Regions from separate parts of the Streptomyces sp. NPDC060064 genome, predicted to be linked through region 2. Evidence: riboswitches for the same ligand, from Rfam matches in the RefSeq annotation. Region 2 holds a riboswitch; the other holds the start of a gene.
What was found. Region 2 has a riboswitch for glycine ahead of gcvP (aminomethyl-transferring glycine dehydrogenase). Riboswitches for the same ligand answer to the same signal wherever they lie in the genome.

Region 1 (4,134 bases), on a different contig from region 2:
AGGGCGGTGCGAGGGCGATACCAAGGCGGTACCGGGTGCGGGGCACCGCACGCACTGTCCAGTGTGCGCGGTGCCCCGTCGGTTCGTACAAAAGCGTACGTAGTTACTTCAGGCCAGGGTAAAGCGGGTGCTTCGCGGCCAGGGCCGAGACCCGGGCGCTCAGCGCCTCCGTGTCGTACGACGGCTTCAGCGCCTCGGCGATGATGTCGGCGACCTCACGGAAGTCCTCGTCCTGGAAACCGCGGGTGGCCAGCGCCGGGGTGCCGATCCGCAGACCCGAGGTGACCATCGGCGGCCGCGGGTCGTTCGGGATCGCGTTGCGGTTGACCGTGATGCCCACCTCGTGGAGGCGGTCCTCGGCCTGCTGGCCGTCCAGCTCGGAGTTGCGCAGGTCGACCAGGACCAGGTGCACATCCGTACCGCCGGACAGGACGGAGACGCCGTGCTCGGTCACATCGGCCTGGACGAGACGCTCGGCGAGGATACGGGCGCCGTTCAGCGTGCGCTGCTGGCGCTCCTTGAACTCCTCGGTCGCCGCGACCTTGAAGGAGACCGCCTTCGCCGCGATGACGTGCTCCAGCGGACCGCCCTGCTGACCGGGGAAGACCGCGGAGTTGATCTTCTTGGCGAGCTCCTGCGTCGACAGGATCACACCGCCGCGCGGACCGCCGAGGGTCTTGTGCGTGGTGGTGGTGACGACATGGGCGTGCGGCACCGGGTTCGGGTGCAGACCGGCGGCGACGAGGCCCGCGAAGTGGGCCATGTCGACCATCAGGTACGCGCCGACCTCGTCCGCGATCCGGCGGAAGGCCGCAAAGTCCAGCTGGCGCGGGTACGCGGACCAGCCGGCGATGATCAGCTTCGGACGGGACTCCTTGGCGAGGCGCTCGACCTCGGCCATGTCGACCTGGCCGGTCTCGCTGTCCACGTGGTACGCGACCACGTTGTACAGCTTGCCGGAGAAGTTGATCTTCATGCCGTGGGTGAGGTGCCCGCCGTGGGCGAGGTTCAGACCCATGATCGTGTCGCCCGGCTTCAGCAGCGCGAACATCGCGGCCGCGTTCGCCTGGGCGCCCGAGTGCGGCTGGACGTTGGCGTGCTCGGCGCCGAAGAGCGCCTTGATGCGGTCGATCGCGATCTGCTCGACGACATCGACGTGCTCGCAGCCGCCGTAGTAGCGGCGGCCCGGGTAGCCCTCGGCGTACTTGTTGGTGAGGACGGAGCCCTGCGCCTCCATGACCGCGACCGGAGCGAAGTTCTCCGAGGCGATCATCTCGAGGGTGGACTGCTGGCGGTGGAGCTCGGCGTCGACAGCGGCGGCGACGTCCGGGTCCAGCTCATGGAGAGGGGCGTTGAGAAGCGACATCTCGATCCCTGTCGTGGTCGTGGTCAGTTGCCGGAGAACTCGGTGTACTCGTCGGCGGAGAGCAGGTCCTTCGGCTCCTCGCTGACGCGCACCTTGAAGAGCCAGCCGCCCTCGAAGGGGGCGGAGTTCACCAGTGACGGGTCATTGACGACGTCCTCGTTGGCCTCGGTGACCTCACCACTGACCGGGGAGTACAGGTCGCTGACGGACTTGGTCGACTCCAGCTCGCCGCAGGTCTCGCCCGCGGTCACCGTGTCACCGACCTCGGGGAGCTGGACGTACACCACATCGCCGAGCGCGTTCGCCGCGTGCTCCGTGATGCCGACCGTCGACACGCCGTCCTCGGCGGCCGACAGCCACTCGTGCTCCTTGCTGAAGCGCAGCTGCTGGGGGTTGCTCATGGCCTGAATTCTCCTGTACGCGGGGGAGTGCTGGTGAACGGAGTGAAGGTGCGGACGATCACTTCTGGCGCTTGTAGAACGGCAGCCCGACGACCTCGTACGGCTCGTGGGTGCCGCGGATGTCGACGCCGACGCCCTCGCGGCCCGGCGCGGCGTGCGCCGCGTCCACGTACGCGATGGCGATCGGCTTGCCCAGGGTCGGGGAGGGCGCACCGGAGGTGACCTCGCCGATGACCTGGCCGCCTGCGACCACGGAGAAGCCGGCGCGCGGGACCCGGCGGCCCTCGGCGATCAGGCCGACGAGCTTGCGCGGCGGGTTGGCCTCGGCGCGCGCGGCGGCGGCCTCGAGTGCCTCGCGGCCGACGAAACGCCCGTCGTTCGTGGTCTTCTCGAACTTCACGACCCGGCCGAGGCCCGCGTCGAACGGGGTCAGCGCGGTGGTCAGCTCATGCCCGTACAGCGGCATGCCCGCCTCCAGGCGGAGCGTGTCGCGGCAGGACAGACCGGCCGGGACGAGACCGACGGGCGCGCCCGCCTCGGTCAGCGACTGCCAGAGCTTCTCGGCGTACTGCGGCTCGACGAAGAGCTCGAAGCCGTCCTCGCCGGTGTAGCCGGTACGGGCGATCAGCGCCGGGACGCCGGCCACCGTGCCGGGCAGGCCCGCGTAGTACTTCAGCCCGTCCAGGTCGGCGTCGGTCAGCGACTTGAGGATGCCGGGGGACTCCGGGCCCTGGACGGCGATGAGCGCGTACGCGTCGCGGTCGTCCCGCACCTCGGCGTCGTAGCCCTCGGCGCGGGCGGTCAGCGCGTCCAGCACCACCTGGGCGTTGCCCGCGTTGGCGACGACCATGTACTCCGTCTCGCCGAGGCGGTAGACGATCAGGTCGTCGAGGATCCCGCCGTCCTCCTGGCAGATCATGGTGTAGCGGGCGCGGCCGACGGCCACTCCGCCGATGTTGCCGACCAGCGCGAAGTCGAGGAGATCGGCGGCGCGCGGTCCGGTGACGGTGATCTCGCCCATGTGCGAGAGATCGAAGAGACCGGCCTTGGTGCGTACGGCGTTGTGCTCGTCGCGCTCACTGCCGTACCGCAGCGGCATGTCCCAGCCCGCGAAGTCGGTCATGGTCGCGCCCAGCGAGCGGTGCAGGGTGTCGAGGGCGGTCAGACGGGGGACGTTGCTCATAGATGTGGCTCCCAGGGCAGGCCGACGAGGACATTCCTCCCCATCTGTCATCGGAACCTGAGAGGTTCGTCGCGACCACGCGTATTGGTGGTCGTGACTTGCACCTTGGGTGGAGCCACTCGACAGCGGCTCGCTTTTCAGATCTGCCTCATCACACGCGGTACGGGGCCTGAGAGATTCAAGGGAGGGACTTGCTCCTTCGGCGCCCGGCGCACACAGTGGCCAGGACTCTCCCGCGTGGATTCAAGCGGCCGGTATGCAGTTGGCGCGCACATCATTGCACGCATCGCGGCAGAGTGGTGCGTACGGTCCGGAACGCGGCCGCGCCTGCCCGCAGTGGCCCGCAGCTGCAAATAGGTTGTGTCGCATTACCAACTCTTTACACTTCATGGGCAAGGGTGAGGGTGACCCGACATGGGGGAGGGTGATGACGTTGCAGCAGTCCGGTGTTTTTGCGACGACCGCGGGGGTGCCCGCCCGGCCGGAGAGCTCCGCTCGGGAACGGCTCGGGGCTCCCACAGCCATACTGCGCGACCTGAGAGACCGCTCGGGGCGCAGTCCGCGCAGTCTGGTCTTCGCCGCCGGTGATGTGGTGGTCGTCTCCGGCCTGCCCGGCAGCGGAAAGTCCACGTTGATCCGGCGCGCGGCGCGCGGTCGTGGCATCGACTCGCAGGACACCCGGGACCGGTGGGACGCCCGGATGCCGCGGCTGCTGCCGTACGCCGTGTACCGCCCGCTCGTGCGGATCGCCCACTACGCCGGGCTGCGGCGGGCGCTGCGCTCCGGCGAGAGTGTCGTCGTCCATGACTGCGGTACGCAGGCCTGGGTGCGGCGCTGGCTGGCCCGCGAGGCGCGCCGCCGCGGGAGCGGTCTCCATCTGGTCCTGCTCGACGTCACGCCCGAGGTTGCCAGACAGGGCCAGCGCGAGCGGGGCCGCGGTGTGTCCGGGTACGCCTTCGCCCGGCACCGGCGCGCGGTCGGGCATCTGATCGGCGACGCGGAGGCGGGCCGGCTGCCGGCGGGCTGCGCCTCGGCCGTGCTGCTGGACCGGGACGCGGCGGGGGTGCTGGGGCGGGTCGGCTTCGAGAAGCCATAGGGCGGCGCGCGCTGAAGTTCAGCCCCTGCGGCGCTTGAGGAGCGGGGTCCGGGGCGGAGCCCCGGTTCATGTCCGTCGGTCGGCGGCG
Region 2 (4,134 bases):
GCGGTCCAGCGCGTAGTCACGGTCGGCGAGCCTGCGCAGGTAGCGCAGCATGGCGGTCTCGGAACGGTGCTGGTGGAAGACGGGGTGCGTGAGGTAGTCGTCGGTCCGCAGCAGAGCCTGGGGCAACGTTTCCGCAGTGGTCTCGTCGAGCGCCTCGATGTCGCCATCGACGCCGAAGGCGGACCAGACGGCGGACAGCTGTGCACGTCCGGTGGTTTCGTCGCAGGAGATGGAGACCTGGTCACCGTCGACGAGGTGGAGGTTGACCCCGCCCTCGCGTGCGGCGGCGACGACCTCGGCGGCCTTGCCCGGCACCCGGACGGTCACCGTGTCGAAGTAGGAACCGTGCACGACCTCCACACCGCCGTCCCGCAGCCCCGCCTCGAGCAGCGCCGCATAGCGGTGGGTGCGCTGTGCGATCGACCGCAGGCCCTCCGGACCGTGGTAGACCGCGTACATCCCCGCCATGACGGCGAGCAGCACCTGGGCGGTGCAGATGTTGCTGGTGGCCTTCTCCCGGCGGATGTGCTGCTCACGGGTCTGCAGCGCGAGCCGGTAGGCCTTGTTGCCGTCCGCGTCCACGGAGACGCCGACGAGTCGGCCCGGCAGGCTGCGGGCGAACTTGTCGCGTACGGCCATGTAGCCGGCGTGCGGACCGCCGAAGCCCATCGGGACTCCGAAGCGCTGAGTGGTGCCGACGGCGATGTCGGCGCCCAGCTCGCCGGGCGAGGTGAGCAGGGTCAGCGCCAGCAGATCGGCGGCGACGGTGACGATCGCACCGAGCTCGTGCGCCTGCTCGACGACGGGCTTGATGTCCCGAACGGCACCGGAGGCGCCCGGGTACTGCAGCAGCACGCCGAAGACGCCGCGCTCGGCGATCTCGGCCGGAATGCCCTCGCTCAGATCCGCGGTGACGATCTCGACGCCGGTCGGCTCGGCGCGGGTCTGGATCACCGCGAGGGTCTGCGGCAGGGCGTCTGCGTCGACCAGGAAGACGCCGTCCTTGACCTTGCCGACCCGGCGGGCGAGCGACATGGCCTCGGCGGCGGCGGTGCCCTCGTCGAGCAGCGAAGCGCCGGAGGTGGGCAGGCCGGTCAGATCGGCCACCATCGTCTGGAAGTTCAGCAGAGCCTCGAGCCGGCCCTGCGAGATCTCCGGCTGGTACGGCGTGTACGCGGTGTACCAGGCCGGGTTCTCCATGACATTGCGCAGGATGACCGGCGGCGTGAAGGTGCCGTAGTACCCGAGGCCGATCATCGGCGCCAGCACCTGATTGCGGTCGGCGAGGGTGCGCAGCTCGGCGAGAACCTCGGCTTCGGTGCGAGCGCCCGGGAGGTTCAGCGCCTCGGCGCTCTTGATCACATCGGGCACCGCGGCAGCGGTCAGCTCGTCGAGCGAGCCGTATCCCACCTGCGCGAGCATCTTGGCCTGGGCCTCGACATCGGGCCCGATGTGGCGCTGCTCGAAGGGGGTGCCTCGCTCCAACTGGGAGAGCGGAATGCGGTTGGCGGTCATTAAGGAGGCCTCCTGGTCAGACACGACCTACGAGGGGCACCACGGCGCGGATGCCCGGACGGCCTCCCCCTCTGTCATCTCAACCTGAGAGCTTCACCGGCGCGCACAAGGCACGCCGACTTTCACCGTCGGTGAGAGCGGATGCCGTCCGACGCCCGCCCTGCTTTCCAGAGTGACCTCGTCCGTGCGGTACAGGGGCCTGAGAGATTCCGGGGAGGATTTGCTCCTTCGGCGCCACCGGTACTTTCACCGGAGGACTCTCCCGCACGGGGTCAGCAGCCGTTTGCCAGCGTACCAGCGCGCCCCCTCGCCGATCGCTCGAGTGGCCGATACCACCAATGTGCACTTTTGTAGTATTTAAACAGCAGTTGCGACCTATTGGAGGGACCGTGCAGACCGATATCGATCCGCGCAGCCTGATCGGCCGCAAGGCGTTCGACCGCAGTGGCACCAAGATCGGGACTGTGGACGAGGTGTATCTGGACGATGCGACAGGGGCGCCCGAGTGGGCGGCTGTGCGCACGGGCCTCTTCAGCCGGGACGCCTTCGTCCCGCTCGAGCCCAGCAAGGTCGTCGACGACACCCTGCACGTCCCGTACGAACGCGCGCTGATCAAGGATGCCCCCGACTTCGGCGTGGGCCGCCATCTCTCTCCCGAGCAGGAGCTCCAGCTCTACCACCACTACGGACTCGAACTCTCCGAGCCTCCCGAGACGCCCGCTGCCTCCTCCGACCCCTCAGACCCCTCGGACCCGTCCGCCCCGTCCGCCCCGTCCGACGGGGAGTCCGGCTCCCGCCGCGGCCCCGGCTCCCGCCCCGACCGGGACTTCGGCCGACTGGCGGGCCGGGAGGACTGACCGGCGGCGTCCGCTGCCGGTGGCAGCGCCACCAGCGGCAGCGGATCGCCCGGCCCCAGATCCGGGTCGTCCACCATGAACGTGCGCACCCGCCCCGGCCGCCGCGACCCCGGCTCCTCGAACCGCACCGTGACCCGCCCCACCCCGCTGCCCTGCACCCACCCCGCCCCGTACTCGGCATGCCGTACGTCCTGCCCGGCCAGCCAGCGCCGCTCGGCGGGCGCCTCCGACTCCGCACCCGCTGCGCCGGCCGCCTCGTCGGCCTTGTGCGACTCCGGATCGCCGTCCGCATCCGCGGCCTCGGCCCGCTCACCGGCGGCAGCCTGGGCGAACAGATCCTCCTGCGTGTAGTCCGCGAGCCCGGTGACGCCCACCCCCAGCAGCCGCACCCCGCCCGTGGTGTCCACGGCCTCCAGCAGCCGCCCGGCGGCCTCCCGCACCACCGCGGGGTCGTCCGTCGGTCCGCGCAGCGTCTCCGAGCGCGTCAGCGTTGAAAAGTCGTACCGCCGCACCTTCAGCACGATGGTCCGCCCCGAGTGCCCGGACGACCGCAGCCGCTGCACACACCGCTCGGCGAGCCGCTCCACCTCGATCCGCACCCGCACGCGGTCGTGCAGATCCACGTCGAAGGTGTCCTCCACCGATACCGACTTCGCATCCCGCTCGGCCACCACCGGCCTGTCGTCGTGCCCCACGGCCATCCGGAACAGTGAGGCTCCGTGCGCCTTGCCCAGCAGCCGTACGAGCTCGTCCTCGCCCGCCTCCGCCAGATCGGCCACGGTCGTCATTCCGGCCCGCCGCAGATGCTCCCCGGTCGCCGGCCCCACCCCGGGCAGCGTCCGCACGGACATCGGCCCGAGCAGCTCGCGCTCCATGCCGGGCTCCATGAGCACCAGACCGTCGGGTTTTGCCTGCTCGGAGGCGATTTTGGCGAGCATCTTGGAGCCCGCCAGCCCGACCGAACCGGTGAGCCCTGTGACCGCTCGGATATCGGCGCGCAGCCGCTCACCGGTCCTCCTGGCCGACTCCGAGTCGTCGGCCGAGCCGCCCGCCTCCAGGTCCACAAAGGCTTCGTCCAGGCTCAGCGGCTCCACCAGCGGCGAGAGCCTGCCCAGCAGCTCCATCACCTGTTCGCTGATGGCCCGGTAGAGGGAGAAGCGCGGCACGAGATACGCGGCATTCGGCGCCAGCCGCCTGGCCTGCGCCATCGGCATCGCCGAGTGCACACCGAAGCGTCTGGCCTCGTACGAGGCGGTGGCGACGACTCCGCGCGGCCCAAGCCCGCCGACCACCACGGGCTTCCCACGCAGACTCGGCTTCGCCGCCTGTTCGGCGGCGGCGAAGAAGGCATCCATGTCCAGATGCAGAATCGTCGGCGCGGTTCTCACATCTCCGATGCTGCCCTACGCCACTGACAACCGGGTGTTCAGACGGCCCGGTCGCGCCTGCGTCTGGCCAGCTCATCGGCGGGATTGTTCCCGACCAGGGTCTCGCCGGTGTCGACCCGCTCGCCATGCAGCTGCGAGAGCGCGGCCTCGACGTCCCGCCACACCACGCCCACGGCGATCCCGAAGATCCCCTGGCCGCCCTGGAGCAGATCGACCACCTCGTCGGGCGAGGAGCATTCGTAGACCGTCGCGCCGTCGCTCATGAGCGTCATACGTTCGAGATCCGTGAAGCCGCGGGCTCTCAGATGCTGCACCGCGGCACGAATGTTCTGCAGCGCGACGCCGGTGTCCAGGAAACGCTTGACGATCTTGAG

Region 1: another riboswitch for glycine. It lies ahead of gcvT (glycine cleavage system aminomethyltransferase GcvT); the one in region 2 lies ahead of gcvP (aminomethyl-transferring glycine dehydrogenase).

The regions. Positions count from the first base shown of each region.
Region 1 covers NZ_JBHWWF010000041.1:5,426-9,559, forward strand. The annotation lists gene glyA (serine hydroxymethyltransferase) at 104-1,366, opposite strand; gene gcvH (glycine cleavage system protein GcvH) at 1,390-1,767, opposite strand; gene gcvT (glycine cleavage system aminomethyltransferase GcvT) at 1,826-2,950, opposite strand; glycine riboswitch at 3,099-3,196, opposite strand; gene ACFWDI_RS34455 (AAA family ATPase) at 3,378-4,046, shown strand.
Region 2 covers NZ_JBHWWF010000062.1:12,985-17,118, forward strand. The annotation lists gene gcvP (aminomethyl-transferring glycine dehydrogenase) at 1-1,515, opposite strand, end outside; glycine riboswitch at 1,693-1,790, opposite strand; partial or broken gene ACFWDI_RS38565 (PRC-barrel domain-containing protein) at 1,854-2,054, shown strand; gene ACFWDI_RS38570 (DNA polymerase IV) at 2,198-3,760, opposite strand; gene ACFWDI_RS38575 (MerR family transcriptional regulator) at 3,799-4,134, opposite strand, start outside.